DNA from 2 places in the Mycobacterium sp. IDUB_5 genome. Region 2 is predicted to be linked to the other one. Evidence: predicted binding sites of a transcription regulator. Region 2 holds the regulator's gene; the other holds the start of a gene.
What was found. Region 2 encodes LexA, which represses DNA repair genes until DNA is damaged. Its sites were predicted from a motif close to CGAACANNTGTTCG; they were not measured.
Positions count from the first base shown of each region.

Region 1: the regulator LexA is predicted to act here: its motif matches at 11,058-11,071, upstream of ACZY1G_RS24010 (HNH endonuclease signature motif containing protein).

Region 1 covers NZ_JBVAXX010000007.1:301,006-316,610, forward strand. Annotated here, with positions in the region: gene ACZY1G_RS23970 (bifunctional copper resistance protein CopD/cytochrome c oxidase assembly protein) at 1-449, opposite strand, end outside; gene ACZY1G_RS23975 (glycerol-3-phosphate 1-O-acyltransferase) at 484-2,832, opposite strand; gene ACZY1G_RS23980 (HAD-IB family hydrolase/lysophospholipid acyltransferase family protein) at 2,829-4,448, opposite strand; gene ACZY1G_RS23985 (wax ester/triacylglycerol synthase family O-acyltransferase) at 4,466-5,956, opposite strand; tRNA gene ACZY1G_RS23990 (tRNA-Arg) at 6,032-6,105, shown strand; gene ACZY1G_RS23995 (CocE/NonD family hydrolase) at 6,129-8,708, opposite strand; gene ACZY1G_RS24000 (PE-PPE domain-containing protein) at 9,104-10,342, shown strand; gene ACZY1G_RS24005 (class I SAM-dependent methyltransferase) at 10,348-10,944, shown strand; gene ACZY1G_RS24010 (HNH endonuclease signature motif containing protein) at 11,076-12,434, shown strand; gene ACZY1G_RS24015 (acyl-[acyl-carrier-protein] thioesterase) at 12,446-13,198, shown strand; gene ACZY1G_RS24020 (enoyl-CoA hydratase) at 13,212-13,964, shown strand; gene ACZY1G_RS24025 (dihydrolipoamide acetyltransferase family protein) at 13,969-15,099, opposite strand; gene ACZY1G_RS24030 (alpha-ketoacid dehydrogenase subunit beta) at 15,096-15,605, opposite strand, start outside.
Region 2 covers NZ_JBVAXX010000006.1:438,785-454,389, forward strand. Annotated here, with positions in the region: gene miaA (tRNA (adenosine(37)-N6)-dimethylallyltransferase MiaA) at 1-518, shown strand, start outside; gene dapF (diaminopimelate epimerase) at 523-1,398, shown strand; gene hflX (GTPase HflX) at 1,444-2,856, shown strand; gene ACZY1G_RS22165 (molybdopterin guanine dinucleotide-containing S/N-oxide reductase) at 2,846-5,125, opposite strand; gene ACZY1G_RS22170 (acyl-CoA dehydrogenase family protein) at 5,247-6,422, shown strand; gene ACZY1G_RS22175 (sunset domain-containing protein) at 6,560-8,716, shown strand; gene lexA (transcriptional repressor LexA) at 8,737-9,444, opposite strand; gene ACZY1G_RS22185 (LysM peptidoglycan-binding domain-containing protein) at 9,653-10,141, shown strand; gene nrdR (transcriptional regulator NrdR) at 10,299-10,763, shown strand; gene ACZY1G_RS22195 (PhzF family phenazine biosynthesis protein) at 10,770-11,462, opposite strand; gene ACZY1G_RS22200 (alpha/beta fold hydrolase) at 11,489-12,511, opposite strand; gene ACZY1G_RS22205 (proteasome assembly chaperone family protein) at 12,597-13,586, opposite strand; gene ACZY1G_RS22210 (trypsin-like serine peptidase) at 13,787-14,587, shown strand; gene sthA (Si-specific NAD(P)(+) transhydrogenase) at 14,590-15,605, opposite strand, start outside.

The sequences.
Region 1 (15,605 bases), on a different contig from region 2:
GCGATGTCGATCAGGTCGGCGACCGACCAGATGTCGGCCGGACTCAGTCGCGTCGTCAGCGGCTGACCGCTGATGTCGGACACCGTCAGCGGCACCATCAGGACTGCGCACACCGTCCAGATGCCCGTTGCGGCGGTCCCGACGCGCAGCGCCCGGTAGCCGTCGACGTCGAGAACCCCGGTGGTCTGTGGCGGCACCAGGAACGCTGCGAACAGGAACGAGCCGGTCGCGACGACCGCGGCGATCTCGCCGGCCGCCTTGACGAACGGCAACCCGTAGGTGGTGACGGGCCCCGGGTCAGGCAGGCCCGTCGCGGTCAGCGCCTCGGCGAGCGACAGCGCCGACAACGCCGCTGCGGTCAGGCCCGCGAGCACCGCGATGCCGTAGAGCACCGGCCACACCGAGGCGCGACGCACCCGTGCGGGCGCGGCGGAGCCGGTGAGAGTCATGCATCCAGCGTATGACCTGCCCGCACGTGATCCGTCACACCGCCCGCTCACGCAGCCGGCGGCGGCTGCGCTCCCTCGCGATGAACTGCTTCCGGGCGAACCGGTCGACGGTGTTCATGTCGGCCAGGATGCCGCGCAGCTCGTTGCGGAAGTCTCGGCGCCGCTCCTCGAGATCGGCAGCGGGCTCGAGCAGATGTTTGTCGGCGGCGACCTGACGCGCGGTGGCGAACAACAGCGCCGACACCGACTCATTGCTCTGCACGCGGCCCTGCGCCATGTACTGCTCCCCCAGCCCCAGCGCCTTGGCCGTGAGGTCCTTCTCGGAGATATCAGCCGGCGCGTCGAGCAAGGCGTCGGCGACGATCTGATACGCCTCGAAGAACGGTCGCAGCAGCGGACCCGCGATCGTCGGCTTCTTGGCCAGCAGCAGGGCGTCGATACGGTCTCCCCCGGCGGCGACGTCGCTTTCCCAGTCGTCGTGCCACGACATCTCCTCGGCGACGTGCGCGCGGAACGCTGCGGAGTCGGCGAAGTAGAAGTCGAACTTCAACAGATCACGCAGGCGCATCACCTGTTCCCAGAACGCCGCGACCCGGTCGCCGTCGCTGCGCGCGGCGTACGCCAACGCGAGTTCGACCAGCGACGTCTCGAGGAATGCGTCGATCAACGAGTTCCGGTAGAACGCTGCTTCAAGCTCGTCCTGCGCCGCGATGTGCCAGACCGTCTCGCGACCGCCGTCCACGCGGGTCACCGGATGTCCGCCCGAGAGCGCGTCCAGCGCGGCGCGCACCCCGTCGGGGGTACGTAACCGCAAGGCGCTGTTGGTCATCGGGGTCTGCTTGCGCTCCAGATAGTCCAGCGAGTCCTGCAGCGTGTGGTGCAACTGGTCGAGGGTGAGCGCGACGCCGCGGGTCGACAGAAGCAGCGCGGACACCAGGCCGGTGGCGTTGACCGGAGTCACCTGCACGATGCGCCACGCCACTTCGAACGCCATCTTCTGCAAGGCAAGGCGTTTGGCCGCCTCGTCGGTGGTCATCGGGCCGTGCGGCTCGCCGAGGTACTCCCGCATCGACACCGCGCGCGGGAACCGGACGTAGATCTTGCCGTAGTTGCGTTCGCCTTGTGCACGAATGTAATTGACCAACCAGGACAGGCCTTCGGGCGTCTTCTCCCCGCCCCGTGCATAAGACGCGTATTCGGCGGTCTCGTGCAGTTGGTCGAAGCTGATCGACACCGGCTGCAGCAGGATGTCGTCGCTGCGGCCGTCGAGATACGCATCGGCCACGTACGCGAGCAGACCGAGCTTGGGCGGCAACATCTTTCCGGTGCGCGAGCGGGTGCCCTCGATCGCCCAGGCCAGGTTGAACCGCTTCTCGACGATGTAACCGACGAACTGACGCAGCACGTACTTGTACAGCGGGTCGTCGAGTTTGCGGCGCAGGAAGATCACGCCGGAGCGGCGCATCAGCGGACCCATCGCGCCGAACGACAGATTGATTCCCGCGAATGTGTGCACCGGCGGGAGCCGGTTCTCCTGCATCGCGACGGGCACGATCGCGCCGTCGAGATAGGACCGGTGGGAGAACAGCAGGACGGCCGGATGTGCCTCGAGCGCTTGGCGCATCACCTCGACCTCGGTGCGGTCGTAGTCGATGTTCGGGTCGAAGCCGCGACTGAAGATGGCCCTACCCAGAGACGGGATCAGATCGACCGAGAACCGGCTCCAGCCGGTGCCCAACTCGTCGAGCATCTCGCCGGCCTTCTCGACGGTGGCACCGGGGATCTGCTCGAGCCCCTGCCGGAACCGGGCCGACGACAACACTTCCGGCTTGATCAGCCGGGGCGACTTGTACTCCGGGCCCAGCAGCCGCAGCTCCACCCGCTCGATGGCCAGGATTGCTCGCCTCAGCACGAACCGCGCGAATTCCCTGGGGTTTTCGGCGGTGGTGTTGTCGCTCCAGTTCTGGTGCAGTTCGGCGACCTTGGCCGGCTCGCCGGCGACGACCCGCGCACGCGACGGGTCCCTCTTGAGGATGCTGCGCTGCAACACCTTCGGAGGGCAGTAGGTGTCCCGACCCGAGAGCAGCGCGACCACTTTCGAGCGCGTCGGCAACCCGCCGGGCACCCAGAACACCCGCACCGGGACGACCGACCGGTCCTCGTCGGCTTCGAGCATCTCGACCAGGCGGGCGAGCACACCGGGCGGCGGATCGTCATCGGCGGGAAGCTTCAGTACTTCGATCTTGCTCTCGGGGTGTGCACTTCGCTGCTCGTTCAACCAGTCGGCGAGCAGCTCCTCCTCCGCGGGCGAGGACACCGACGCGAGGACGAGCGTGTCGTCGACGGCGGTGAATGCCGTGATGTCATCGGCGCGGACTTTCACGGCCGACCCTTGGCCGTGGGGGACGTCGTCGTCGACTTCGCGGCGGCCTTGGTAGCAGCCTTCTTCGCCGGCTGCTTCTTGGCCACCGCCTTCTTCGCCGGGGCCTTCTTGGCTGCCGCCTTCTTGGCCGGGGCCTTCTTTGCCGGCTTCTGCTGCCGCCGGTACAGCTCGGGCTCCGGCAGTTCGTCGTGCGGCCAGTCCTTCAGGGTGTCGAGGTAGAGCTGACGCACTTCGGCGATGCGGTCGTCGAGATTCTCGTGGGTCCACCCGTTCACCGAAATCGGCGGGTAGACAACGACATCAACGGTGCCCGGGTTGAACGTGCTGGAGTCGCGAGCCGCGATCACCTCGGCGTTGCGGATCACGATCGGCACGATCGGGATGCCCACCGACATGGCGATACGGAACGGCCCCTTCTTGAATTCACCCACCTCGAAGGTGTCCAACCGCGTGCCCTCGGGGGCGATCAGGATGGACACCCCCTTGCGGGCGAGTTCCTCGACCTTCTTGAGACCCTCGACGGCCTTTTGCGGATCGTCACGATCGATGAACGCGGCGTCCATGATCCGGCCCATGGTTCCGACGATCGGGTCGTTCTCGAGTTCCTTCTTGCCCACCGAGGTGAAGTTGTCGCTGACGAGCCGACCGGCGATCATCGGGTCGGCCTGGTTGCGGTGGTTGAAGATGAACACCGCGGGCCGCTCCGCGGTCAGGTTCTCCTCACCGAGCACGTTGAGATTGATGCCGACCGCGGTCATCAGCGTGCGGCTGAAAACCGAGGTGAAGAAGTTGACGCCGCTGCGCCGGTTGCGGGTGAGCAATCCGACGCCCAACGCACCCCAGGCCACCGGCACCATCGAGGCGATCCCGGCCGCGGTGCGCAGTTGCGCGACGGGGTTGGCGCCGCTGCGGCTGCTGAACCGCAGAATCGGCCAGCCGCGCTTGGCGGCGACCGCAGCCATCTTGCCCGCCGGGTTCGTGGGCCGCGGGTTGCCGACGAGGTACATCAGCGCGACGTCCTCGTCGCCGTCGGCGTAGAAGTAACTCTTCGACAGGTCGACGCCGTTGGCGGTGGCGAACTCTTGCACGGCGCGGGCTTTGCCCGGTCCCCAGATGATGGGTCGCTCGACTTCGCCGGTGATCAAACCGTTCTCGTCGGTCTCGAACTTGTTGCTGAGGATGTTGTCGATGCCGAGGAACCGAGCGACGGGCTCCACCTGGACGGTGAGCGCGGACGAGCTCAGCACGACGGTGTGGCCACGCGCCATGTGGGCGCGCACCAGCTGCCGCATCTCGGGGTAGATGCGGCCGACGATCTTCTGGGCGAACAGCCGCTCGGCCAGTTCGTCGATGTCCTCCACCGAGTTGCCGCGCAGCATCCGGGCGCCCTTGCCGATCAGGTCCTCGAACTCCGAGCGTCCCAGTTGATGATTGAGTCCGGCCTGGACCATCCCGATGAATTCACCCACCGACATCTGCCGCCGCCGCAATCGGTCCTGGGTCATCACCACGCCGGTGAACCCGGCGACCAGGGTGCCGTCGAGGTCGAAGAACGCGCCGACCTCGGGCCCTTCCGGGGAGGCTTCGATCTCGGCGACCGAACCCGGAAGGCGCATCTGGGGATTGTCAGGGCTCACTGTGCGGCACTTCCCTTCGTCGAGGCGGTCTCGGACAAGCGTGATGCAGACTCGTCGGTGAACGTCGCCGGGTGGGCGCGCCCCTCGCCGCCGAGCGCGAGAACTTCATCGAAGCCTGCCAGCAGACATCGCGCCAGCAGCGCTGGGTCGGTGACCGCGGCGCGGTCGTAGCGCGCGGTGACCGTGCAGTAGCCGGAGCGAGAGATCAGCACGACCATCATCGCCACGCCGGGCAGCGGGCCGAGTCCGTACTGCCGCAGGATCTGGGCACCGGCGATGAACGTCTCGCCGGCGTAGACCGGCACGTTGCTGGCCTGGACGTCGGAGTTCACGATGGAGCCGGCCATCGACTCCAGCACGCTGTCTGGCAATAGGGACACGACGGGCGCGATCGCACCGACCATGTCGAGCGCGCGCTCGTCGCGTTTACGCGTCATCTGCGTCCTGATGTTGCGGATGCGCACGGCAGGATCGGTGAGCCCGATCGGCGCGGCGAGGTTGACGCCGGCGAACCGGTTCCCGCCCGCGGGGTCGGCCTCGGAGCGGAGGTTCACCGGGACGGCCATCGGCAGAGTGTCGACGGGAACACCCTTGGCCTGGTGGTAGAGGCGCAGCGCACCACAGAGGCCGGCGAGGTACGCGTCGTTGATGGAGCCGCCGGCGGCTTTGGCCGCGCGGTGGAGGTCGCCGAACTCGATGTCGATGGCGTCGCTTCGGCTCGAGAGGGAGCGACGGCGCAGGAGCGGTGACGGATCGGCGACCGGGCCGATCACCCGGGCGCCGGACATCGCGTAGTCGATGACGCTGCCCAACCGCGACACCGGGTCGCGCACCACGTGGCCGACCGCCTGCGCCGCACCGAAGAGCGCGTCGCGCACACCGCCGGCGATGGTGCTGGGCAGGCGGGTGAGCCCCTGGCGCATGAGGTCGTTGGGCGACAGGTCGGCGGGGATCGGCAGCGGCGGCACCTGCTGTCTCGGCGGGTGACGTTCGAGGTCGTAGAGGTTCGCGAACATCTCGACCCCGCCCACCCCGTCTGTAACGGCGTGGCTGAGATGCACCATCAAGGCGGCCTGACCGTCATGCACCCCCTCGATCAGGGTCGCGGTCCACAGCGGTCGGGAGATGTCCAGTGGTGACTGCGCGGCCACCTCGGCCAGATCCATCACCTGCCGGAAGCTGCCCGGCTCGGGAACGCGGACGCGGCGGAGGTGGAAGTCGAGATTGAAGTCCGGGTCGACGACCCAGCGCGGCGCCGCAGTCGGCAGCGTCGGGATCACGACCTTCTGCCGCAGCCGCAGCACTTTGCGGGAGGCGGTGTCGAAGCGGGCGCGAAAGGTGTCCCAGTCGGGAGTGGTGTCGAGCAGTTCGACGGTCAGGATGCCGGAGCGGGTCCGCGGGTTGGCCTCACCGCGGTGCAGGATCTGGTCGAGCGGGCTGAGCTCTTCGGGGAGTCCAGCCGCGTCCAGGTCCGGCGGGTTAGGCATGGCCACCACGCTAGTCGGCTGCCCTGTGACACGGAGCGGCTTTAGGTGCTGCTCGCGATACACTCCTCGGGCGTTGCCTCCGTAGCTCAGTTGGATAGAGCAAGGGCCTTCTAATCCCTAGGTCGCAGGTTCGATTCCTGCCGGGGGCGCTTCCCGCTCTACTCGGCCGCTCTCACACCGCCAGCAGGTTCGGCCCCTGGTTGACCCCTGCCGACGTGGTCGGCAGCGTCACTTCCACGCTGTCGATGTGCACGAACCCGAATTGCGTGAAGTTCAGGAACGGCGTTGCCGTGGTGAAGATCTGCAGCTCCAATTCACTGCCGGGCGTCATCGTGTAGGCGATGTCCTCGAGATCGATCTCGGCGACCTGATCGCGACCGTTGAGGGTGACCGGCACCGGCGAGACGATGTTCCCGACGACCAGCCCGGTGCTCTTGTCGACGACCTGGGCGTAGATGTGGCGACTGCTTCCCAGACCGCTGTAGTTGATCTCCACGTGCGGGGCGCCGACGACATTCGCCTCCCCATCTCCCGGATTGGTGAGCGGGATCGTGACCGCGTTGGTCGCGACCGACCCGGCGCCCAATCCGTACGGCAGCGGGATTTCCGGCTGCGGGCCCGAGCCGCCGATGAACGGGATGATCGGCAGCGTCTTGCCGGTGTCCCACACCGTCGCCGGCACCTTGCTCTCGGCGTCGTAGAAGTTGCTCGCCGTCGGCCGAGTGACCGATGCCCAGCGGTCGCCGTTCTGATCGGTCCACTCGAACGCGTACGGATCAGCCGGGATCGGAAGGTCCTTGACGTAGCGCTGCATCCATACGGCGGTCTGGGTGAGGAACCACACGTCGTCGGCGTCGCCGTTGCCCTGCCCGGGCAGGCAGGTGCCGTGGCCTCCGCAGTACCAGATCAGCTTCACGTTCGGGTTGTTGGCCATGTAGCCCATGTTGAGGATCGACTGATGCAGCGGGAACAGCACGTCGACGGTGCCCTGGATGATCAGGGTGGGGATCTTGATGTTGCGCACAGTTTGCCCCGGGCCGCTGTTCTGCAGCAGCTGGATCTGACTCGGAGTGAGGATGCCCAGCGAGGCGCCGGTGAGGATGCCGCCGTAGATCTGCGGATTGATCCGCGCTCCGGTCTCGATCAGTCCGAGCAACAGCAGTCCGGCGTACGACGTGCGGAATGCGCTGTGCGGGTAGAGCGAATCGGGCAGCGTGTTCCACGCCCAGCCGGGCGCGATGGCGTCGACCCTGTCATCGCTTGCAGCGGTGACGAATTGGATGCCGCCGCCATAGGAGACGCCGACCATACCCATGGTGGGATCGGCGGCCTTGTCGAGTTGGACGCCGCTCTGCGTGGCCACCCAGTTGATCAGCTCGGTGACATCCTGGCCCTCGTACTGCGGGCTGTCGAGTTGCAGCAGGCCGCCGGAGGCGAATTCGCCGCGGGGGTCCCACGTGACGACGTTGTAGCCCAAGGAGCGGAACGTCGAGACGAAGGGGTCCGCCGGATCGGTCGCACCCGGCTCCGCCAATCCGGGTCCGTTGAAGATGGTCTCGTATCCCGGCGCTCCGAGGTCCGGCGAGCCGGCCAGCGCCGGGAAGAAGTTGGTGCTGATCTTCGTGCCGTCCCAGGACGTCACGAACGTGGTGAAGGCGATCGGCGCACCCGCACGCAGGCCGGTGATGTCGACCGAGATGTCCTGCAGCTCAGCGGTGCCGAGCAGGCCGGAGAGGACACCCGCCTGCTGCAGCCGCTGGACGACCGGCGTGATGAGACTCGAGCCGATGATCGGCAGGCCGGTGATCGCGGTGGTGAAGTTCGTGTTCTGGGCGACGAGCACCGAGAAGGTCTCGATGCCGCTCGGTCCGTTGGTGGCAGTCTCGTCGGCGTACGGCAGGAAACGGAACGCCCCGGTCGTCGCGTCAAGCGTGAGCTTGCCGCCGTTGCTCGGGCGATCGATGACCGTGTAGGTCGAGCCATCGGCGGTAGTGCACGTCATGCCCACGACGCAGCCGCCGATGACGCCCTGGACGACCTGGACGGAATAGTCGTCGATAGCCGCGAGCGCGGACTCCCGGCGAGCGCCGGCGAGCAGCACGAGATCCGACAGCGAGCCACCGACCGGTGCCGATCCGTTGCCCGACGACGCCGGGCTGAGCGCCCGGTCGAGCGCAGACAGCAGGCCGGACACGACCGTCTGAGCCGGTGCCTGTTGGGCAGCCGGCGTCCACAGCGTGGTCTGCACCCGAGGTTCGGTGACCGGCTGGCGGCCCGCAACCGCGCGGGGGGTCTGCAGCCAGGACAGCACGCGGGGTTGTTCGGCGGAGGGCTCGGTGTCGACGGAGGAGGTCGAGACCTCGTCGACCTTCGGCGAATCCTGCTGCTGCGTAACGGTTTCGTGCCGCTTCTGACGGCGCCCGCCGGATGTCTCATCGGCCTCGTCGGCGCGCTCCGCTCGGGCGTCGGCCCGCTTCTGACGTTCTTCGGCCACCCGGTCGGCGATGCCCTTGACCGTGTCGGACAGCGATGTGCGCTCGGTGCTCCGATGCTTGCCCAGAGGCCGCTTGTCGAGCGTGACCGTATCGCCGCGTACGGAGTCCCCTGGGGAGGACACCGACGATGACGCTGGCGACGTCGACGACTCGGTGTCGTCGGCGTAGGCGACGCCCTGCCCGGTGATGATCGCGGTTCCCACCCCCAGGGCGATTGCAAGACCACCCACGCGACCGACATAGCTAGCAGCACTCATGACCAGGACCTCCGCTGTACCTCGGAACCGGGGCAGACACTACGCCGGCGTCCACATGATCAAAGCGAAATCCGGCCACTGATTTGTGACGGCGTCAATTGTCCGAACCTGACACTTTTCTGCCTCCGGCACAACGCTATTGACATCGCACGTGACCTCTCCTGCGCACGCCCGCCCATGCCTAGCGAACTCCGTTCGGCGGTTGACAACGCAGACGCCGGCGGGACCGGCGCTCCAACATGTCCTCGACGAGCGATCTCCGGCAAACCACATGCCATGCGTTCTGGGATACGGTGACCTCCGAACGTTCCGGAGGGGGAATGGGGAGCATGAAGAGATCTCGCACGAGCGGCCGGATCAGAGCCGGCGCCATCACGAGCGCTGCAGTTGGCGTCGTGGCAACGGTCGGAGGCGTCGCCGCCGTCGCCCCGCAGGCCTTCTCAGCCCTTCCTGTCGACCTGACCGCGCTCATCGTGGTCGGCAGCTCGACACACCCCGACGGCAGTGGCAACGAGGACTTCTTCGGCGGCCTGTTCAACCAGGCGCCGTACAACCCCGGCGGCCAGCCGGGGCCCGACCTGGTCGGCGTGCCGTTCGGCGGGGGTCCGAAAGCGATCGACGCGGCGCTGCGAGCGCACTCCGGCGAGGAGAACGCGGTCCTGGCGTCTGGCTGGGGTGCCGCGAACGCCAGCGTAGTGCTGACCCGCCAGGACCGCGACGACGATCCGGCGTTGCCGTCCACTGTGTTCGTCCTCGACAACAACGTGTCCCGCCCCGACGGCGGCTTCGGGACGCGCTACCCGTGGTTCTCGCTGATCGGGGTGAATCCGTTCCCGTCGCCCATCGACACCGCCGCCAAGGCCGTCATCGACATCGCCTATCAGTACAACTACAACTCCAACGCACCCGCGGATCTGCTCAACCTCGTCGCGCACGTCAACTCGCTGGTCGCCTACCTGTACGGCTACCGGGAGCAGGATCAGATCGACCTGCCGGTGGACAACGAGGGTCGGCCGACCGTCTCCTGCGGCGGCGCGAACACCTGCGCGGTGCTGGCCAGCGGCGCCGAGGCAATGCCGTGCGACGACGCGCGATGCGACGCTCCCGACGGTGACCGTGTGGTCGCCTACGTGACGACGCGCGGGAACACGACCTACGTCACCTACACCACCGAAGAGTTGCCGTTGGCGCGCCTGATTCGCGACGTGGTGCCCTTCGGGAACGCGATCGCCGATGTCAGCGAGCCGTTGTTGAAGGTCATCGTGGATTCGGCGTACTACGACAACAATCCGATCCCGTCCGACCCGAGCCGCTACCGCCCGGCGCGCCTGATGCCGACGGTCGGCGAGCTGGCCGATACCGTGTCCAAGGTGCCGGGAGCCATCCGGGACGGCCTGAAAGCACTGTCGGACAAGGACTCCGACGAGGACGACGTCGAGACGTCCGACAAAGCCGACAAGGCGACCGCCGCGGAGACGCGCCGTGAGCGGCGGCTGGAGCGGATCCGCGCGCGGGCCGCTGCACGCGAAGAGGCCGCAGACCAGTCGAAAGTCACTGAACCCAAACAGGACTCGACGACCTCGGCCGACTCGCGGGACGCCGCAGATGGAGACGGCACCGGCACCGCGGATTGAGGCGGATGACCGAGTACTGGAATCACAACACCGCCTACCACCCGTGGGTGCTCGCGTTCGCCCGCGGCCGTGACGTCCTCGACGTGGGGTGCGGTGACGGTCTGCTCGCCGAGCGCCTGGCGCCCGTTGCCCAGTCGGTTGTCGGTATCGATCCCGATGCCGGGGCGATTCGACGGGCACGCGCCAGGCTGGCAGACGTCGACGGGGTGTCGATCATCGAGAGCACCTTCGCCGACTATGCCGCAGCGGATGCACGTTTCGACCTGATCACCTTCGTCGCAAGCCTGCACCATCTCGACCTGCGCACCACACTGGAAGCTGCCCGCGACATGGTGCGGCCCGGCGGCGAACTCGCGGTGGTCGGACTGAGCGCGAACACCACCGTGACCGACTGGCTGTGGTCGGCGCTGCATCTGCCGGCTGTGCGCGTGGGGTCGCGGTGGCACCACGAGACCCGGGACATCGGGGTGGCCGTCGCGAGTCCCCGCGAGAACCTGGCCGAGATCCGTCGCATCGCCGCCGAGGTGTTGCCGGGTGTGCACATCCGCCGCGCGCTGTACTACCGCTACCTGATGCGGTGGGAGAAGCCGCGCGGCGACTGACTCACTTGTCGGTGGCAGTCGCGCTGAGCCGGACCAGCTCGGAGAGAACATCTTGGCCTCATTCGCACCGTGCGTCCGTATGGTCACAGCGCGGGCCATTCTTGTCGGTGGTTCGAACTAGTGTTCGAGTCATGGATGTGGTTGCGGACGCGATAGGGGTGATGCGGGGCCAGGTGGCGATCCTGCAGGACGCCTGCGACGCGTTGTCGCATCGCGAGCTGGTGGCCTTGATGGCTGAGGTGACGACGTTGGTCCGCACCGTGCCGGTGTTGGAGCATCAGATCCTGGCTCGGTTGGTGGCCGAGACGGAGCCGCGGCGGTTGGGTGAGGCGTCGTGGAAGAAGGTGCTGACCACCGCGCTGCGGGTCTCCGAACGCGACGCCAAACGCCGCCTGGCTGAGGCCGCGGCGTTGGGTCCGCGGCAGGCGTTGACCGGGGAGGCGTTGGCGCCTCGGTGGGAGGCCACCGCGGCCGCGCAGGCCGCGGGCGCCCTGGATGCCGATCATGTCGCAGTCATCAGCAAGTTCCATGATGGGTTGCCGGTGTGGGTCGATGTGGACACCCGCACGGCCGCCGACCGGCAGTTGGCGTCGCTCGGCGCAGGGTTGACGCCGGAGGATCTGCGCAAGGCGGCGGATCGGTTGGCGGCGATGATCGACGCCGACGGTCCCGAACCCACCGACGCCGACCGCGCCCGCCGGCGGGGCATTCAGTTGGGTGCCCAGCAGCCTGACGGGATGAGCCGGCTCACCGGCTGGATCACCCCGGAGTTCCGGGCGCACTACGAGGCGATTCACGCCAAACTCGCCGCACCGGGCATGTGCAACCCCGACGACGAAAAGCCCTGTGTCGAGGGCGAACCCGCACCAGAGCAGGCGCGATCTGATTCCCGCAGTGTGGCGCAACGCAATCACGATGCCTGGCTCGCGGTCGGACGGATGGCGTTGTCCTCCGGAGACCTCGGTTCGCACAACGGGTTACCGGTCACCGTCATCGTCTCGACCACGCTGCAAGAACTGGAGAAGGGTGCGGGGGTGGCGGTCACCGGCGGCGGGTCGCTGTTGCCGATGGCCGATCTGATCCGCCTGGCCTCCCACGCGCACCATTACCTATCGGTGTTCGATCAGCACACCAATCAACCGCTGTATCTGGGGCGTACCAAGAGATTGGCGAGCCCGGCGCAGCGGATCATGCTGCACTCCTCGGCGCGCGGCTGCACGAGACCTGGATGCTCGGTGCCCGGCTACTGGACCCAGGTCCACCACATCGACGACTGGAAGACCGGCGGCCCCACCGACATCACCAACCTCACCCTCGCGTGCGGGCCCGACAATCGGATGGTCGAGCAGACCGGCTGGACCACCCGCATCAACCAGCGAGGCCAGGCCGAATGGCTCCCCCCACCCGACCTCGACACCGGCGGGCGCCGCACCAATGGCTACCACCACCCCGAACGCCACCTCCTGCCCGGAGACGACCACGGACCGTAGGCTGGCTCGCGATGAGCACTGAAGACGTCGACCATCGGCTGAGCCCGCAGCCCGACACCGGATACGTCTACCGGACGGAGTGGCGCGTCGCGACGGGCGATGTCGGTGACGACCTCAACCTGCGCCTCGACGGGGTTGCCCGCTACATCCAGGAGGTGGGCGCCGAGAACCTCGTCGACGCGGGCGAAGCGGAAGAGCACCCGCATTGGCTCGTCCAGCGCACCGTGATCGATGTCATCGAGCCGATCGCCTTTCCCGACGAGGTGACGTTCAGTCGATGGTGTTCGGCGCTGTCGCTGCGCTGGTGCACCATGCGGGTCGACCTCGTCGGTAGCGACGGCGGCCGCATCGAGACCGAGGGTTTCTGGATCGCGATGAACGCCAAGACACTGACACCGCAACGCGCCACCGACACCCTGCTCGAGAAGTTCGGCACCACGACCACCGAACATCGCCTCAAGTGGCGACCATGGCTGACCAACCCCGACACTATCGAGAACTCCGCGCCATTTGCGTTGCGCCGCACGGATATCGATCTCTTCGAGCACGTCACCAACACCGCCTACTGGCACGCGATCCACGAGGTGATGGCCCTGGCACCCGAGGTGTGTACAGCGCCCTACCGGGCGGTCGTCGAGTACCGGAAACCGATCAAGTACGGCGAAGAGGTCACCCTCGGCTGGACTCGCGACGGCGACGACGTCCACATCGCGCTGACCGTCGACGGCGACGTCAGGGCCGCGGCGCTGCTGCGCAGCCTGTAGTTACGCTGAGCCGATGTCCGATCTGGTACTGACCGAGGTCACCGACCGAGTCGCCGTCATCACCGTCAACGATCCCGACCGCCGCAACGCGGTCACCGCCGAGAGTTCGGCGGCGTTGCGCACCGCTGTGGAGGCCGCCGAGGCCGACCCCGGCGTGCACGCGGTGATCGTGACCGGTGCGGGGAAAGCCTTCTGTGCGGGTGCTGACCTGACCGCACTCGGCAAGGCCACCGAGGACGGGCTCCGGGTCATCTACGACGGGTTTCTCGCCGTCGCGGAATGCAGCCTGCCGACCATCGCCGCCGTCAACGGGCCAGCCGTCGGCGCCGGCTTGAACCTCGCGCTGGCCGCCGACGTGCGCATCGCCGGACCGGAGGCGCTGTTCGATCCTCGGTTCCAGAAGCTGGGCATCCATCCCGGTGGCGGAGCGACGTTCATGCTGCAACGCGCAATCGGGCCCCAGGCCGCCAGGGCCGCGCTGCTGTTCGGCATGCGTTTCGACGCCGAGGCAGCGGTGCGGCACGGGCTGGCGCTCGAGCTCGCCGACGATCCCGTCGCCGCCGCACGCGGCCTTGCTGCCGGCCCCGCGTCGGCGCCGCGGGATGTCGTCCTCGCGACGAAGGCGTCGATGCGGGCGACGTTCAACCCCGGGATCACCGACATGCATCAGCACCACATGGCCGTCGACGTCGAGATCGGCCCGCAGGCACGCTCGATCGAGTCTCCCGAGTTCGCCGAACGTCTGGCCGCCGCGAAGCGCAGGTGAACCGCTAGAGATCGAGGAGTGCCGCCGCCGGCGACTCGATCACCGCCCGCAGCTCACCGAGGAACGCACCGACCTGCGCCCCGTCCGCAACGCGATGGTCGAACGCGCACGTGAGTCGCATCGTCGGCCGCGCCACCACCTCGCCGTCGACCACCACCGCGCGCGGCCGCAGCGAACCGACGCCGAGGATCGCGGCTTCGGGATGGTTGATCACCGGCACGCCGTCGTCGAGCCCCAGTGCCCCGAAGTTCGACACGGTGAACGTCGACCCCTGCATCTGCGCCGGCGCGAGCGTGCCCTCGCGGGCCGCCGCCACGAGCTGGGCGATCTCGTCGCCCAGCTGGCGGGTGGTTCGGGTCTGGGCGTCCTTGACCACCGGGACCAGCAGCCCGCGCGGCGCTGCCACCCCGACGCCGAGGTGAACCGCTGAATGGGTGTGGATGCGTGGCCCGTCGACGGTGTCCAGCCAGGTGGCGTTGAGCTCGGGATGTCTGCTCAGCGCCACCACGGTCAACCGCAACACCAGCACGAACGGGGTCACCGATGTCGCGCCGACAGACCGGCAGTGATCCCGCAGCCGCAGCAGCTCGGTCCCGTCGACATCCACCGACGCGTGCGCGTCGGGAATCTCGCTGCGCGACTGAGCCATTCGTCGTGCCGTCGCCAGCCGCACACCCGTCACCGGCGTATCGGTTCCCGGGCCGGCCGCGGCGAGCACGTCGGCGCGGGTGACGATGCCCTCCGGTCCGGAGCCGTCGACGCGACCCAGGTCGACGTCGAGGTCGGCGGCCAGCTTGCGCACCGGCGGCTTGGTGCGGGCCCGGCGGCGGCTGCCGTCGAGCGCGTCGTCGGCGCCGTAGCCGACCAGTACCGGTGTGCGCCGCGGCGCATCCACTGTCTCGACGCGTACCAGCAGAGAGCCGACCCGTAGCGTCTCCCCCTCGGCGCCACCGAGTTCGGCGATCCGCCCGGCGAACGGACTGGGGATCTCCACCTCGGCCTTGTTGGTCTCGACCGTGCACAGCGTCTGATTCAGCGTCACCTCGTCACCGACGGCGACGGCCCAGCTGGTGATCGTGGCGTCCTCCAACCCTTCGCCGAGGTCAGGCACCAGGAATTCCCGTGACGCACTCATGGCCGGCTCATCGCGTCGTCGACACAGTCCATCAGCCGGTCGACGCCCGGCAGCCACAATCGTTCCAGCCGGGCGGGTGGGTACGGCGTGTCGAATCCGGTGGCGCGTAGTACCGGCGCTTCCAGCTCGTAGAAGCACTCCTCGGAAATCCGCGCCGCCAGCTCGGCGCCGAAACCCAGTGTGCGCGAACCCTCGTGCATCACCACGGCCCGTCCGGTCTTACGCACCGACGAGGTCACCGTGGCCATGTCCAGCGGGTTCAATGTGCGAAGGTCGACGACTTCGAGGCTGGCAGTCGATGTTTCGGCCGCTGTCAGCGCCGTGGCGACCAGGGAGCCGTACGTGATCACGGTGACGTCCTCGCCGGGACGCCGGATCGCTGCGCGCCCCAGCGGTTCCGCCGGGTTGCGGGTGTCGACGGGTTCCCTGGCCCAGTAGCGGCGTTTGGGCTCCAGAAAGATCACCGGATCGCGTTCGGCGATCGCGTATCTCAACAGCCAGTAGGC
Region 2 (15,605 bases):
TCGGCGTCGCGGGCCTGCACCGTGAGCTCGCCGAGGTCGACCCCGCCGCTGCGGCGTCGATCCTGCCCAGCGACGGGCGGCGCATCGTGCGGGCCCTGGAGGTCGTCGAGCTGACGGGACAGCCGTTCGCCGCGTCGGCGCCTACCATCGGGACACCGCGGTGGAACACCGCGATCATCGGATTGGACTGGCCCACAGAGCATCTCGATGACCGTCTGGCTCAGCGCACCGACGCCATGTTCGCCGCGGGTCTGATCGACGAAGTGCGTGTGCTGCAGGCGCGCGGACTGCGCGACGGCGTGACAGCCGCCCGGGCTCTCGGCTACGCGCAGGTCCTGGCCGATCTCGATGCCGGCGGCGACGGCATGGCCGCCCGAGAACCCACCTTCATCGGCACCCGCCGCTACGTGCGCAGGCAACGGTCGTGGTTCCGTCGCGACCACCGCATCACCTGGCTCGACGGTTCGGCCGCCGATCTCGCCGTCAGCGCCGTGCGCATCTGGCGGGACGTATCCTGAGCTGGTGAAGTTCGCCAAAGGGCATGGCACGCAGAACGACTTCGTCGTGCTGCCCGACGTGGCGGCCGAGCTGACGCTGACACCCGCCGCGGTCGCCGCGCTGTGTGATCGCAGGCAGGGTCTCGGGGCCGACGGTGTGCTGCGGGTGACCACCGCGGGTGCGGCGCAGGCCGCCGGAGTGTTCGATCGCCTGCCGGAGGGCCTCACCGCCGACGACTGGTACATGGACTACCGCAACGCCGACGGGTCCATCGCCCAGATGTGCGGCAACGGGGTGCGGGTCTTCGCGCACTACCTGCGGGCCAGCGGACTGGAAGCGCGCGACGAGTTCGTCGTCGGCTCGCTTGCCGGGCCGCGTCCGGTGGTGTTGCACAGCGTCGACCCGGTGCGCGCCGAGGTCACGGTCGAGATGGGTAAAGCCAACGTGCTCGGCTCGGGCGCCGCCACGGTGGGCGGACGGTTGTTCGACGGGCTCGCCGTCGACGTCGGCAACCCGCATCTGGCCTGCGTCGACCCACAGCTGACGGCCGAGGCGCTGGCGGCGTTGGACGTCGCTGCGCCAGTGAGCTTCGACCACGAACAGTTCCCCGACGGCGTCAACGTCGAGGTGCTCACCGCCCTGGACGCCGACCGTGTCGTCTCGATGCGCGTGCACGAACGCGGCGTAGGGGAGACCCGATCCTGCGGCACCGGAACCGTTGCCGCAGCGGTCGCCGCACTCGCCCAGCGGGGCACGCAGACCGGCGAGGTCAGCGTGCACGTCCCGGGTGGCGCCGTCACCGTCACCGTCACCGACGCGACCAGCTACCTGCGCGGACCCTCCGTCCTGGTCGCCCACGGCGAGCTCGCCGCGGAATGGTGGGCCACGCATGACCGTTAAAGAAAGTGCATGAACAGTGTTTTCCGTGCGAACCTTGATTCGCCTATGACGTATCCCGAATTCCGCAACGACATCCCCAGCTCGGGTGAACTCGCCCTCGAAGAGCGCTCGGCGCTTCGCCGCGTCGCCGGGCTGTCCACCGAACTGGCCGATGTCTCCGAGGTCGAATACCGCCAGCTGCGCCTCGAACGCGTGGTTTTGGTCGGGGTCTGGACCGACGGCTCGGCCGCCGACGCTGACGCCAGCCTGGCCGAACTCGCCGCACTCGCCGAGACCGCCGGCTCCGAGGTTCTCGAAGGCCTCATCCAACGCCGCGACAAGCCCGACCCCGCCACCTACATCGGCTCCGGTAAGGCCGCCGAGCTGCGCGAGATCGTCGTCGCCACCGGCGCCGACACGGTGATCTGCGACGGTGAACTCAGCCCCGCCCAGCTCAACGCGCTGGAGAAGGTCGCCAAGGTCAAGGTCATCGACCGCACCGCGCTGATCCTCGACATCTTCGCCCAGCACGCCACCAGCCGGGAGGGCAAGGCCCAGGTCTCGCTGGCGCAGATGGAATACATGCTGCCCCGGCTGCGCGGTTGGGGTGAATCGATGTCCCGACAGGCCGGTGGCCGCGCCGGCGGTGCCGGTGGCGGCGTGGGTACCCGCGGCCCCGGCGAGACGAAGATCGAGACCGACCGGCGGCGCATCCGCGAGCGGATGGCCAAGCTGCGTCGCGAGATCAAGGACATGAAGAAGATCCGCGACACCCAGCGCAGCGGCCGCAGGCGCAGCGAGGTGCCCTCGGTCGCGATCGTCGGCTACACCAACGCTGGCAAGTCGAGTCTGCTCAACGCGCTCACCGGTGCGGGCGTGCTGGTCGAGAACGCGCTGTTCGCGACCCTCGAGCCCACCACGCGTCGCGGCCAGTTCGACGACGGCAGACCGTTCGTCCTGACCGACACGGTCGGGTTCGTGCGGCACCTGCCCACCCAGCTGGTCGAGGCCTTCCGCTCGACGCTGGAAGAGGTCGTCGACGCGGAACTGCTCGTGCACGTGGTCGACGGCTCCGATGTGAATCCGCTGGCCCAGATCAACGCCGTGCGCGCGGTGATCAACGACGTGGTCGCCGAGTACGGCATCGCCGCGCCGCGAGAACTGTTGGTGGTCAACAAGACCGACGCGGCGAGTGGGTTGATGCTGGCCACACTGCGGCGCGCGCTGCCCGAGGCGGTCTTCGTCTCGGCGCACACCGGCGACGGACTGGACCGGCTGCGGGCCAGGATGGCCGAACTCGTCGTCCCCACCGACATGGCGGTCGACGTGACGATTCCCTACGACCGCGGGGATCTGGTCGCGCGGGTGCACGCCGAAGGTCGCATCGACGCCACCGATCACACCGAGGCGGGAACGCGGATCACAGCACGGGTCCCGGTCGCGCTGGCCGCCGGCCTCACCGAGTTCGCTACCTACTGACGAACCGCGGCGGCTGGTGCGCGCGCACCGGAGGCGGTGTCGCGGTGTACTTCTCGATCTCGACCAGAACGTGTGCGCCCGTGCAGCCACGCGCCAGCGACGACGTGCCGATGTCGTCGGTGAGCACGTTGGGGTTGCCGTGGACGCACATCGCATCGGGGTGGGCGGGGTCGAGCGGGTCGTACCACGCCCCGGTCGAGAGCTGTACGACTCGTGGCCGCACCCGATCGTCGACGAGCACCCCGGCCAGGCAGGCGCCGCGGTCGTTGAACACCCGCACCACATCGCCGGTGCTCACCCCCCGCGCCTCCGCGTCCGACGGATGCATCCGGATCGGCTCTCGCCCAGCCACTTTCGAATCCTGACTGGTCTTTCCTCCGTCGAGCTGGCTGTGCAGCCGGGCCGCAGGCTGGTTGGCGACCAGGTGCAGCGGATAGCGCCGGGCGCGCGAGCCGCCGAGCCATTCGGAGGGTTCGAACCACGCCGGATGCCCCGCGCAGTCCGGATACCCGAAACCGTCGATGTCTTCGGAGAAGATCTCGATCAACCCGCTGCGCGTGCCGAGCCGGTGCGCGACCGGGTCGGCGCGGAAGTCGGCCAGGAGGGTCAAGCCGTCCTCGACCGGGAGTCTCACCTGCCCCGCAGACCAGAACTCGTCGAACGTGGGCACCTCGAAATCGAGTGTCTGTGACCATGTTTCGTAGAGGTGGCGCAGCCACTGCGCAGAAGTCCGCCCCTCGGTGAACTCGGCTCCGACGCCGAGGGTGTGCGCGAGTGCGGCGAAGGTGTCGTAGTCGTCGCGGGCATCGGCGTAGGGCTCGGTCAGACGGGGCATCGCCATCAGCACCGGATCGTTGCGGGACCCCGAGAAGTCGTCGCGCTCGGCGAACGTCGTCGACGGCACGACGATGTCGGCATGCCTGGCCATCGCCGTCCAGTACGGGTCGTGCACCACCACGGTGTCGACACGGCTCAGCGCGCGCCGCAACCGCGGAATGTTCTGATGATGGTGGAACGGGTTGCCGCCGGCCCAGTACACCAGCCGGATGTCGGGATAAGTGAGCCGTAACCCGTTGTAATCGAACGGTTCTCCGGGGTGGAGCAGCATATCGCTGATCGCGGCAACGGGGATGAACGAGGTGACGGGGTTGAGTCCCTGCGGCAGGCGGGGCAGCGCACAGCGCAGTGGCGGCAGCCCCGGCTCGTTCATCGACCCGTAGCCGTGGCCGAATCCTCCGCCGGGCAGGCCGATCTGGCCCAGCATCGCGGCCAGCGTCACCCCCATCCACGGCGCCTGCTCGCCGAACCTGGTGCGCTGCAACGACCAGCTGACCGTGACGATCGTGCGATGTGCGGCCATCTGACGAGCCAGCGTGGTCAGGTCCTCGGCGTCCAGCCCGCAGAGCGCAGCCGCCCACTGCGGCGACTTGGGCACGCCGTCGTCGGTGCCGAGCAGGTAGCGCTCGAACCGCTCGTACCCGGTGCAGTAGGTGGCCAGGAACTCGTGGTCGGCCAGCGACTCGGTGGCCAGCACGTGCGCCAGAGCCAGCATGATCGCCACGTCGGTGCCGGGCACGGGTGCGAACCAGTCGCACGGTCCGTCGACGTCGTCGCGCAACGGGGAGAACGACACGATCCGGCCGCCGCGTTCGCGGAAGCGGTGCAGCGCGTCCCGGGCCGGATGTGCCGTCGTACCACCGTGGTTGACTCCGGTGTTCTTCAGCGCCAGCCCGCCGAAGCACACCAGCAACTCGGTGTTCTCGACGATGACGTCCCAGGAGGTGGACCGCTTGAACAGGTCGTCGTGCGTGCCCACCACCCGCGGCATGATCACCCCGGTGGCGCCCAGGCTGTAGGAGTGCCGGGAAAACGTGTAACCGCCGAGGCAGTTGAGGAAGCGGTGAACCTGGCTCTGCGCGTGATGGAATCGGCCGGCGCTCGCCCAGCCATAGGAGCCGCCGTAGACGGCGGCGTTGCCGTGGCGGTCGATGACGCGGCGCAGTTCGGCGGCGAGGAGTTCGGTGAGTTCGTCCCAGCTGACGGCGACGAAGTCGTCGGCGCCGCGGCGGGTGCTCGGCCCCGGCCCGTCCTCGAGCCAGCCGCGCCGCACCGCAGGGCCGGTGATGCGCGAGGAGTGGCGCACCGAACCGGGCAGATTGCCCAGTGCGGGAGACGGGTCGGTGTCGCCGGCGATCGGGGCGACGGACGCGACGTCGCCGGCCTCGACGGTGGCGCTGAAGGCGCCCCAGTGCGTGAGGCTGGTGCCCATGGGGCCCGAGTGTAGGGCGGCCGCGCGGATCTCACGCGCCGCCGTGCGCCGCCGAACGACCAACCATCCGGTTGGGTGGGGTACCGTGGCGGCAATCCGATCACCGACGCGAGGAACCTCCATGGGCTCTGCAGCCGAAAAATCCGTCATCGCCTACGAGCGCACGCTGTTCGAGCCGGAGCACGAGATGTTCCGCGACTCCTTCCGCACCTTCCTCGAGCGCCACGTCGCGCCGTTCCACGATCAGTGGGAGGCCGCCAAGCTGGTTGACCGCAGCGTCTGGGTCGAAGCCGGCAAGCAGGGCTTTCTCGGTATGGCGGTGCCCGAGGAGTACGGCGGCGGCGGGGTGACCGACTTCCGCTACAACACCGTCATCACCGAAGAGGTCACCGCGGGCCGGTACAGCGGCCTGGGCTTCAGCCTGCACAACGACGTCACCGCGCCGTACTTCATCCGGCTGGGCACCGAGGAGCAGAAGCAGCGCTGGCTGCCGAAATTCTGCAGCGGTGAATACATCAGCGCGATCGCGATGACCGAACCGGGCACCGGCAGTGACCTGCAGGGCATCAAGACCCGGGCGGTACGCGACGGGGACCACTACGTACTCAACGGCTCCAAGACCTTCATCACCAACGGAATCCTGTCCGACCTGGTGATCGTGGTGGCGCAGACGGACCCCGACAAGGGTGCGCTGGGCTTCTCGCTGTTGGTCGTCGAGCGCGGCATGGAGGGCTTCGAGCGGGGCCGCAAGCTCGACAAGGTGGGTCTGGACGCCCAGGACACCGCAGAGCTGTCATTCACCGACGTGAAGGTTCCGGTCGAGAACCTGCTCGGCGAGGAGGGGCAGGGTTTCATCTACCTGATGCAGAACTTGCCGCAGGAGCGCATCAGCATCGCGATCATGGCCGCCGCGGCCATGGAGGCCGTACTGGCAGGCACGCTGCAGTACGCCAAGGAGCGCAAGGCGTTCGGCAGGCCGATCGGCAGCCAGCAGAACAGCCGATTCCTGTTGGCGGAGCTGTCCACCGAAGCCACCGTGGTGCGCATGATGGTCGACGAGTTCATCGGGCTGCACCTCGAGGACAAGCTGACCGTCGAGCAGGCCGCGATGGCCAAGTGGTACTCCACCGAGAAGCAGGTCCACCTCATCGACCGCTGCCTGCAGCTGCACGGCGGATACGGCTACATGCGCGAGTACGACGTCGCGCGCGCCTACCTCGACGCCCGGGTACAGACCATCTACGGCGGGACCACCGAGATCATGAAGGAGATCATCGGCCGCAGCCTCGGCGTCTAGCCGGGCGGTGGCATTTTCCGGCACTGTGCGGCGAGGTGGCTTGGTAAACAGGGTCCACTGACGCAGAGTGAACGCACGCGGTAATTTTCGCTGAACCGTGATGGAGTTACCTCAGTCGCCGACCACGGGGAGGATGAATGACCCGGCAGCCGATGCCGCGTCGACGTGGGTCCAGTCGTTGGGCCGTCGGATTGCTGGGGGTCGCCGCAGCGCTCCTGCTCTCCCCGGTCGCCACCGCGCAACCCGACGTCGACGCCGGCAACGCGATCACCGCCACGTGGCAGGCCACCGGCGGTGACACCGGTCCGCTGGGGCCTCCCTCCGGCGACGTCTACCCCGTCGGAACGGGATTCGCGCAGAACTTCGCGTCCGGCAAGGTCTTTTTCACGCCCGCGACCGGCGCGCACGCCATGCAGGGCGCGATTCTCGAGAAGTACGAGTCGCTCGGCGGTCCCGCCGACAGCGATCTCGGGTTCCCGACCATCGACGAGGGGCCCGGGCGCGCACCCGACAGCCGAAACAGCACATTCAGCGCGTCGGACAACCCGGTGATCTTCTGGACTCCGAACACCGGCGCACACGTGGTCCGCGGTCCGATCAACGCAGCCTGGGACAAACTCGGCGGCTCGTCGGGTGTCCTGGGTGTCCCCGCGGAGGACGAGACCTACGACGGCGCGGCGGTGACGCAGAAGTTCACCGGCGGCCAAGTCTCCTACGACGGGCGCACCAAGAAATTCACCACCGACCCGGCAGATCTGGCCGGGCAGCTCACCGATGTCTCCGTGCCGGACGACCCGGTGGCTGCGATCAACGCAGCCCGCCGGGCGGCGGGGGGCCCGCTCGGACCGTTGGGTGCCAGCGAGGGTGAGCCCTACAAGATCGGCTCCGACGGTCTGGGTCAGGACTTCGTCAACGGGAAGATCTTCTACAGCCCCGCGACCGGCGCGAACGTCGTGACCGGCCAGGTGCTGGCCAAGTACGAGAGCGTGGGCGGCCCCGAGGGAGACCTCGGATTCCCGGTGACCGGCGAGGTGGACGGCGGCGTCGCCCCGGCCAGCAGAATGAGCAGCTTCGCCGCGGCGGACAAGCCGGTGATCTTCTGGACGCCCGACTACGGCGCGGTGATCGTGCGCGGTGCCATGAACGCGGCGTGGGAGAAGCTGGGCGGCGCCACCGGCACGCTCGGTGCACCGGTGTCCGATCAGACCCAGAGCGGCGACGCGATCACCCAGAAGTTCAGCGGCGGCGCCATCACCTATGACACCGGCACCAAGCGATTCAGCACCGAGCCGGCGAATCTCGCTTCGCAGCTCGTCGGCCTGGACGTTCCGGGGCAGGAGGCGACACAGCCCATTCCGTCGGCGCAGGGTGGTGACACCGGGTCGGGTGACGGGGTCCGCTGGACGTGGTGGTGGCTGCTGGCGGTCATCCCGGTACTTCTCGTCCTCGCGGTGGTCGGGCTGGCGGTTGTTCGGCGTCGAGGTCGCGATCGCGACGGTGACTCGTTCGCGCTGCCTCCCTATGACGCCGATGATCACGACGCCGGTGGCTACGACCGGGAGTCGTCGGATGTGGGGGAGGACGCGCTGTTCGCCGATCGCTACGCGCGTGAGGGTCTCGGGTCGGTGGCTCCCGCCGCGCGGCCCGGTACGCCCGCCGAAGGTCACGAACCGAGCGGGTTGCACCTGTGGGGGCTCAGCGAGTCCGCAGACACGGACCGTCCCGCCACGGTCGATCGCGATGCCGATCCTTTCGTCGAGCAGGACGACCCCGATTCGGTCGACACCGCACCGACCCGGATTCAGTCCGCGACCGACGTCCCCGTCGAGCAGCACGACTACGCCGTGGCTTCGGGTTCCGACAACGCTGTCGACGAGGAACCGGTCGACGAGGAACCGGTCTACGAGGAACCGGTCGACGAGGAACCGGTCGACGAAGAACCGGTGTACGAAGAGTCGTCGTACGAGGACGAGGCTGACGAGAAGGACGCCGATTCGGACCACGTGGCCGTCACCTCGGCGTTTGCGGCAGCGCCCGCTCTCGAGCGGGACGCCCTCAACGACACCGGTAGGCACGCGCGGATCGATGACGATGACATCGCGCCGATGGGCACCGCGTTGCACCTGCCCCTTGACGACCCAGACACCATTCCCGACGGGTATCCGATCAAGGCCGACACCCGATCAGGTCTGTACTGGAGTCCCGACAGCGCCGAGTACGACGAGGCGCGGGCCGAAATCTGGTTCGCCACTGAGGAGATCGCCCGCACCAACGGGTTCGTCCGCGGAAGCTGACGAACCGCGTCGGTGCCCCGTCAGATCTTGCGGATGACCGTCACGACCTTGCCGAGCACGGCAGCGTCATTGCCGGGGATGGGGTCGAAGGCCGGGTTGTGCGGCATGAGCCAGACCTGACCCTTGGTCCGTTTGAACGTCTTGACCGTAGCTTCCCCGTCGATCATGGCGGCGACGATGTCGCCGTTGTCGGCGACGTTCTGCTGGCGCACCACGACCCAGTCGCCGTCACAGATCGCCGCGTCGATCATCGACTCACCCACGACCTTCAACAGGAACAGGGAGCCCTCCCCGACGAGCTCACGGGGTAGCGGGAACACATCCTCGACGGCCTCCTCGGCGAGGATCGGTCCTCCGGCTGCGATCCGCCCGAGGACCGGCACGAATGTGGGCTCCGGTAGGGCGTCGGAACCGGCGACCTCGGTCGCGACGACCGGAGTGGCGGGTGCGTCATCGATGCCGCGCACGTCGACGGCCCTCGGCCGGTTCGGGTCACGGCGCAGGTAGCCCTTGCGTTCGAGTGTGCGCAGTTGGTGCGCCACCGACGAGGTGGACGTCAGACCGACGGCGTCGCCGATCTCGCGGATGCTCGGTGGGTAGCCCCGGGTGGTCACCGACGAGCGGATGACGTCGAGGATGGTGCGTTGACGGTCGGTCAGACCTGCCCCGCGCTCACGTCGGTTGGCGGAGTCCGTACCGGCCGAGGTGTCGCTGCTGTCGTCGCTCATGACCACGAATGTAACGCGCAGCGCACGCGGAATCAAACATGTGTTCGAGGCGTGTCGCGAGCAACCGGCGCCGAAAGTTCGCCCGCGGCGACTTGTCGGTGCCCTCCGTTAGCGTTCGCAACAGTTCGATCACATGTTCTATCGATCGAACACTTGATCGAGTAATGTTCGAACACAAGAGCGAATCCACGGAGCGAAAGGCACTCAGATGACCGTTCTCCACACCCCCGATGTTCGTCAGCCCGCAGGCCGCGTCGCACGTCCCGTGCGGATCGGGCCGGCCAGCGCGGTCGCGCCCAGCGGGCGCGCTACCAGGACGGCTCGGCAGCGGCATCACCAGCGTCCCGGCGGCGCACGCCTGAGCTATCGCGGGAGCGGCGTGCTGGTGTCTCGTGCGTCGCACCGGCGCCGTCCCATCACTCCCGCCGCGACGGTCGTTCTCGCGCTCGTCGCCGGCGCCATCACGTTGTGGCTGGGTCTTGTGGCCCAGGCGGGCGGTGTGGTGGGACCGCAGGTCGAGGTGCCGGGTCGGTTGGCCGTCGTCCAGGTGCACACGGGGGAGTCGTTGCAGCACGTCGCCGAACGCGTGGCGCCGCACGCGCCGGTGTCTGATGTGGTCGCCAGGATTCGCGAACTCAACCAGCTCGAGACGGTCGCGCTGACCGCCGGACAGACGTTGATCGCCCCGGTCGCCTGACCGCACACAGGTAGTCCAGCGGGCAGGCAGCATGGTGGCGATCGTGGACATCTCGCCTTGGAACGCGCCGATGGGTCTGGTGCTGAGCTCCGCCCTGCTGCCGCAGGTACGCTCGAAGACGTTCGAAGTGTTCCGTCGGTGCGGTGAAGGAGCAGTGGTGCACTGTCCGTTCTGCCGCCATCCCGACTCACGGGTTGTCGATTCTCGAGAGACCGACGAGGGCCAGGCCATTCGTCGCCGCCGATCCTGCCCCGAATGTGGGCGCCGGTTCACCACCGTGGAAACCGCGGTGCTGGCCGTGGTGAAGCGCAGCGGTGTCACCGAGCCGTTCAGTCGCGAGAAGGTGATCAAGGGCGTGCGGCGAGCGTGCCAGGGGCGGCAGGTCGACGACGACGCGCTCAATCTGCTCGCTCAGACGGTGGAAGATGCCGTGCGTGCGACCGGATCTCCTGAGGTACCCAGTCACGAAGTCGGTCTTGCGATCCTGGGCCCCTTACGCGATCTCGACGAAGTGGCCTATCTGCGATTCGCCTCGGTGTACCGGTCCTTCTCGTCGGCCGAGGACTTCGAGCGTGAGATCGAGGCGCTACGCGCGCACCGCGAGGTGTCCGCGGGCAGCTGAGATCGCTCAGTCTATCTCGCGGTGTCCGTCCTCGACCACGCGCCCGGCCACCTGAACCCACCCTTGTGGGCTCCACACCGTCTGAATGACCGAGCCGCGGCCCTGAACGATGGTGAGGTCGCGACTCAGATACTCGGTGATGCGCACGGCCGCAGCACCGGTCGCTTCGTCCTCGCGAATACCGAGCCCTGGGGCGAACATCCGTGACTGAATGGCTCCCGCCTCTCGGTCGCGCCAGGTCCACAGATAGTGCTCGTCGACGTCGCCGTCGCCGAAGTCCTCGGGGTCGGCAGCCGCCAGAGAATCGACGCTGTCGATGTCGTAGATCGCGAATTCGGGCGCCCATTCGGCACGCGCGCTCACCATGGTCAGGTCATCGGCGTAGTCGACCTGGACGATGCCGGCAGGCACCTGCAGCGTCCGGATCGGCGTGCCCTGATGTTTGAGCCACCATGCCGCGCCGACGGTCGGATGCCCGGCGAAGGGCAACTCGGTTGTCGGGGTGTGGATGTGAGCATGCGCCGTGTGCGTGCCGAGCTCGGGTGTGGTGACGAAAATCGTTTCGCTGTAACCCAATTCGGCTGCAATGCCCTGCCGATCCGCGGGGGATACGGTAGCGGAGTCGATGACGCCGAGAGGGTTACCGAAGTCGCCGTTCTCGTCGGTGAAGACACGCAGAACGGTCACGTGGATCGCCATGAGCCGATGCTACGTCGTCGGCGCGCTCAGGTGGCGCTGCGCTCGTCTGCGCCCATCGCATCGAGAACAGCGACGCGAGTGTCCACCGAACCCGACAGCGCGCTCTCTTCGATCCCGGTGCGCAACAGCGTGCGCAGATACTCCTGGTCGTACACCGCAGGTTGGGTTCCGTCGATGAACTTCTCGACCACCTCCACGAAGCGGTCCGGATCGTCGTGGAAAGGGAAATGCCCGGAGCCCGGGAAGATCTCGAGCCGCGAGCCTGGCATCGCGGTATGGGCCATCTCGGCATGGTCGACCGGAATCACCGAATCGCAGCTGCCCCAGATCAGTTGCACCGGTACGGACTGCGTCAGATAGCAGCGATCGAGCATCGTGACGACCTGGCCTCGCCAATCCACGACGGCCCGCAACGTGCGTGCGAATGCCGACGAGGCCGTCGGCTCCGGCAGATCGGCGAGGATTCGCAGCATGTCCGGGATGTCGCGGCCCACGCCGGTCGACCCGAACATCGCACCTCCGAGGCGGCCCACGAGCTGCAGGGCCGGGAGCACCAACGGCAGTCGCAGCAGCGCAAGGGCTTCGGTGCCCATCGGAAGCGACGCCACCCGCAGCGCGATGTTGACGTCTTTGGTCACTCCGCCTGCACCGACGAGGATGAGCCTCTCGACCAGCTGGGGGAACTGGTAGGCGAACTGCATGGCCACGCCGCCGCCGAGCGAGTGCCCGACCACGGTGACACTGTCGATGCCGAGCACGCTGAGAAGGTCCCGCATGCCGTTGGCGTAGGCGGCCACCGAATAGTCGGCGCGCGGTTTGTCGGACTTCCCGTGGCCGAGGAGATCGGGGGCGATCACCGTGAACCGCTGCGCAAGCGCGGTCTGCACCGTGCTCCAGGTGGTGGAGTTGTCACCGATTCCGTGGATCAGCAGGATCGCGGGCCCGGAGCCGGCGATGCGATAAGCGCGCCGATATCCGTGGATCGTGCGGAACTGCAGCGTCGGCGTCAGTTCGCGCACCGTGCGCAGGTTCGGCTTGCGTTCGGTCATCGCCCCAAGTCACATGTCATGTCGCCCACTCCGTCGTCGGGACAGCTACGCACGGACCCCGGCGGGCCCGCTGGACCCGGTACGACTACGAGCTGTCCCGGGGGTCGTCCTTGTCTTTGTCCTTCTGGTACTCGCCGGCCTGCTGAGCGAGGAACCGCTCGAATTCGGCACCGAGTTCGTCGCCGCTGGGCAGGTCCTCATCGCGCGCGAGAAGAGACCGGTTCTCTTGTGCGGCGACGAACGCATCGTATTGCCTCTCCAGGGCGTCCACCACCTGAGCGACCTCCGCGCTCGCGGCCACCTGCTCGTTCACCTTCTCGGCGACCTCGGCTGCAGCCCGGCTCAGTTCGGCGGTCGGGATCTGCAGTGATGCGGTGCGTGCCACCTCCGCGAGCAGTATTTCCGCGGCCGCCGGGTAGTCGGTCTGCGCCAGATAGTGCGGCACGTGCACGCTGAAGCCGACCACTTCGTGCCCGTGCTGGGCCATCCGGAACTCCAGCAGATTCGACACGCTGCCCGGCACCACGACCTCGCCGACCCAGGGCTGGTGTTCGGTGATCAGCTCCTTGTCGTTGGCATGGGCGGTCAGGGTGATCGGACGGGTGTGCGGCACGGCCATGGGGATCGCGCCCAGGCCGATCACACGCCGCACCGCCAGTCGCTCCGACAGCAGCCGGACCGCGGTGATGAAGCGCTCCCAGCGCAGATCCGGTTCGAGGCCGGCGAGCAGCAAGAACGGCGTACCGACGCTGTCGCGCACCGCGTACAGGTTGAGTTCGGGCTCCTCGTAGCTGGTGAAGTGGTCGGTCTTGAACGTCATCAGCGGGCGTCGTGATCGGTAGTCGAGCAGTTCGTCGATCGCGAAGGAGGCCACCAGTTCGGTGTCGAGGGTGTTTTTCAGGTGCTCGGCGGCCAGCTTGATGGCCCGGCCCGCGTCCGAGAAGCCCTCCAGTGCGTGGATCAACACCGGTCCGCGACCGTCGGGGGAAGAGAGCGAGGGCGCGGGGAACTCGAGCTCGTACATGCCTGTCTGCTCGGGTTGGTAGTGCTGACCGGACTCTGTTTCGTCAGCCATGGCCCTCGCCTCCTCTCGATGTCGGGTGTTCCACCAGTGTCCCTCACCGGCGATCGTGCGCCCCACCGGAGTCATCCGTGTGCGGCAACACCACCCGTGAGTTCGAACACTGGTCGACCGATGTGGCATTCCGCGGCGTCGGGCCGGTTCTACCCTCGTCGGCCGTCATGGAAACGCCACATGGAGGATCATCGGAGGGTATGCGCCTGTTCGCCTGCGCTCGGCCCGTGCTGGCCGTGCTCACCACGGCCTCGCTGACCTCGTGCGGGGCCGCCTACTCGGAGCCGCCGCCGGCGAAGGCCCCGGTGACGACGAACGCCGAGCAGACGCTTGCCGCCGCCCACCCGGTATCGCCGGATACCCGAATGGGGGCGCTGTTCTACGCCAGCGACGACCTGCACTTCTGCACAGCCTCGGTCGTCGAGTCCGCGGTCGCCGATCTGATCCTGACCGCCGCGCACTGCGTCACCGACGGAGCGGACACCACGTTCGTGCCCGGGTTCTCCGATGAGGCGTCACCGGATGACAGGTGGCGCCTCGACGCCATCTACCTCGACCCGCGCTGGATAGCCGACCAGGATCCCGCAGCTGACGTCGCCGTCGCGCGGGTGAGCCGCAACGACGGTGATTCCCTGCGGTCGCTGGCAGACGGTGGTCTGCACCTGGGTGTCGCGCCCGCCCCCGGGACGCCGGTCACGGTCGTCGGCTACGGCGCCGGCGTCGGCGGAGGGCCGACTGCGTGCTCTGCGGCGACCGCACCGCCACGGGACGGGTTCCCGGTGGTGCGCTGCGACGGCATCGTTGCCGGCTTCTCCGGCGCACCGTGGATGGTGGGGTCGACGGTGGTGGGGGTCATCGGTGGACTCGACGGCGGGGGATGCCGCGACGAGGTGTCCTACACGCCGGCCTTCGGAGACGCCGTGCGCACGCTCGTGGCCCGTGCGGAATCAGGAGGGCCGTCCGACGATCCGCCGGCGAGTTTCGACGACGGTTGCACCTAGACCTAGGCGCGGAACTGCTTGAGGGCGCGCAACTTGTTCATCACGTCCAGCGCGGCGACCTTGTAGGCCTCGGAGAACGTCGGATAGTTGAACACCGCGTCGACCAGGTACTCGATGGTTCCACCGCAGCCCATCACCGCCTGCCCGATGTGCACCAATTCCGTTGCGCTGGTACCGAAGATGTGCACCCCGAGCACGGTCAGGTCTTCTGTCGAAACCAGCAGCTTGAGCATGCCGTAGGAATCGCCGGCGATCTGGCCCCGCGCGAGCTCCCGGTATCGCGATATCCCCACCTCGTAGGGCACGGAGTCCTTGGTCAGCTGCACTTCCGTCGCTCCGACGTAGGACACCTCGGGGATCGAGTAGATCCCGATCGGCTGCAGCTCGGTCATCCCGCGGCACGGTTCGTCGAAGGCGTGGTAGGCCGCCAGCCGGCCCTGATCCATCGAGGTGGCTGCCAGTGCGGGGAACCCGATGACGTCGCCGACGGCGTAGATGTGATCGACCTTGGTGCAGAAGTTGTCGTCGACGAAGATGCGGCCCCGGGCGTCGGCTTCCAGGCCTGCGTTGGCGAGATCGAGGTGTTCGGTCTGGCCCTGCCGGCCGGCGGAGTACATCACCGTTTCGGCCGGGATCTTCTTGCCGCTGGCCAGAGTGGTCACCGTGCCGGTGGCGCCGACGTCGACGGCGGTGACCTCCTCACCGAACCGGAACGTGACAGCCAGATCCCGCAGATGGAACTTCAGCGACTCGATGATCTCGGGGTCGCAGAACTCCAGCATGGCGTCGCGCTTCTCGATGACCGTCACCTTTGTGCCCAGCGCGGCGAACATCGACGCGTACTCGATGCCGATCACGCCGGCGCCGACGACCACCATGGACGTCGGCAGGGTCTTGAGATCGAGGATGCCGTCGGAGTCGAGCACCCGCTCGTCGTCGAACTCCACGCCCGCGGGGCGGGCGGGTTTGGTCCCCGTGGCCAGCACGATGTATCGGCCCTTCACCGTGGTGTGCTCGC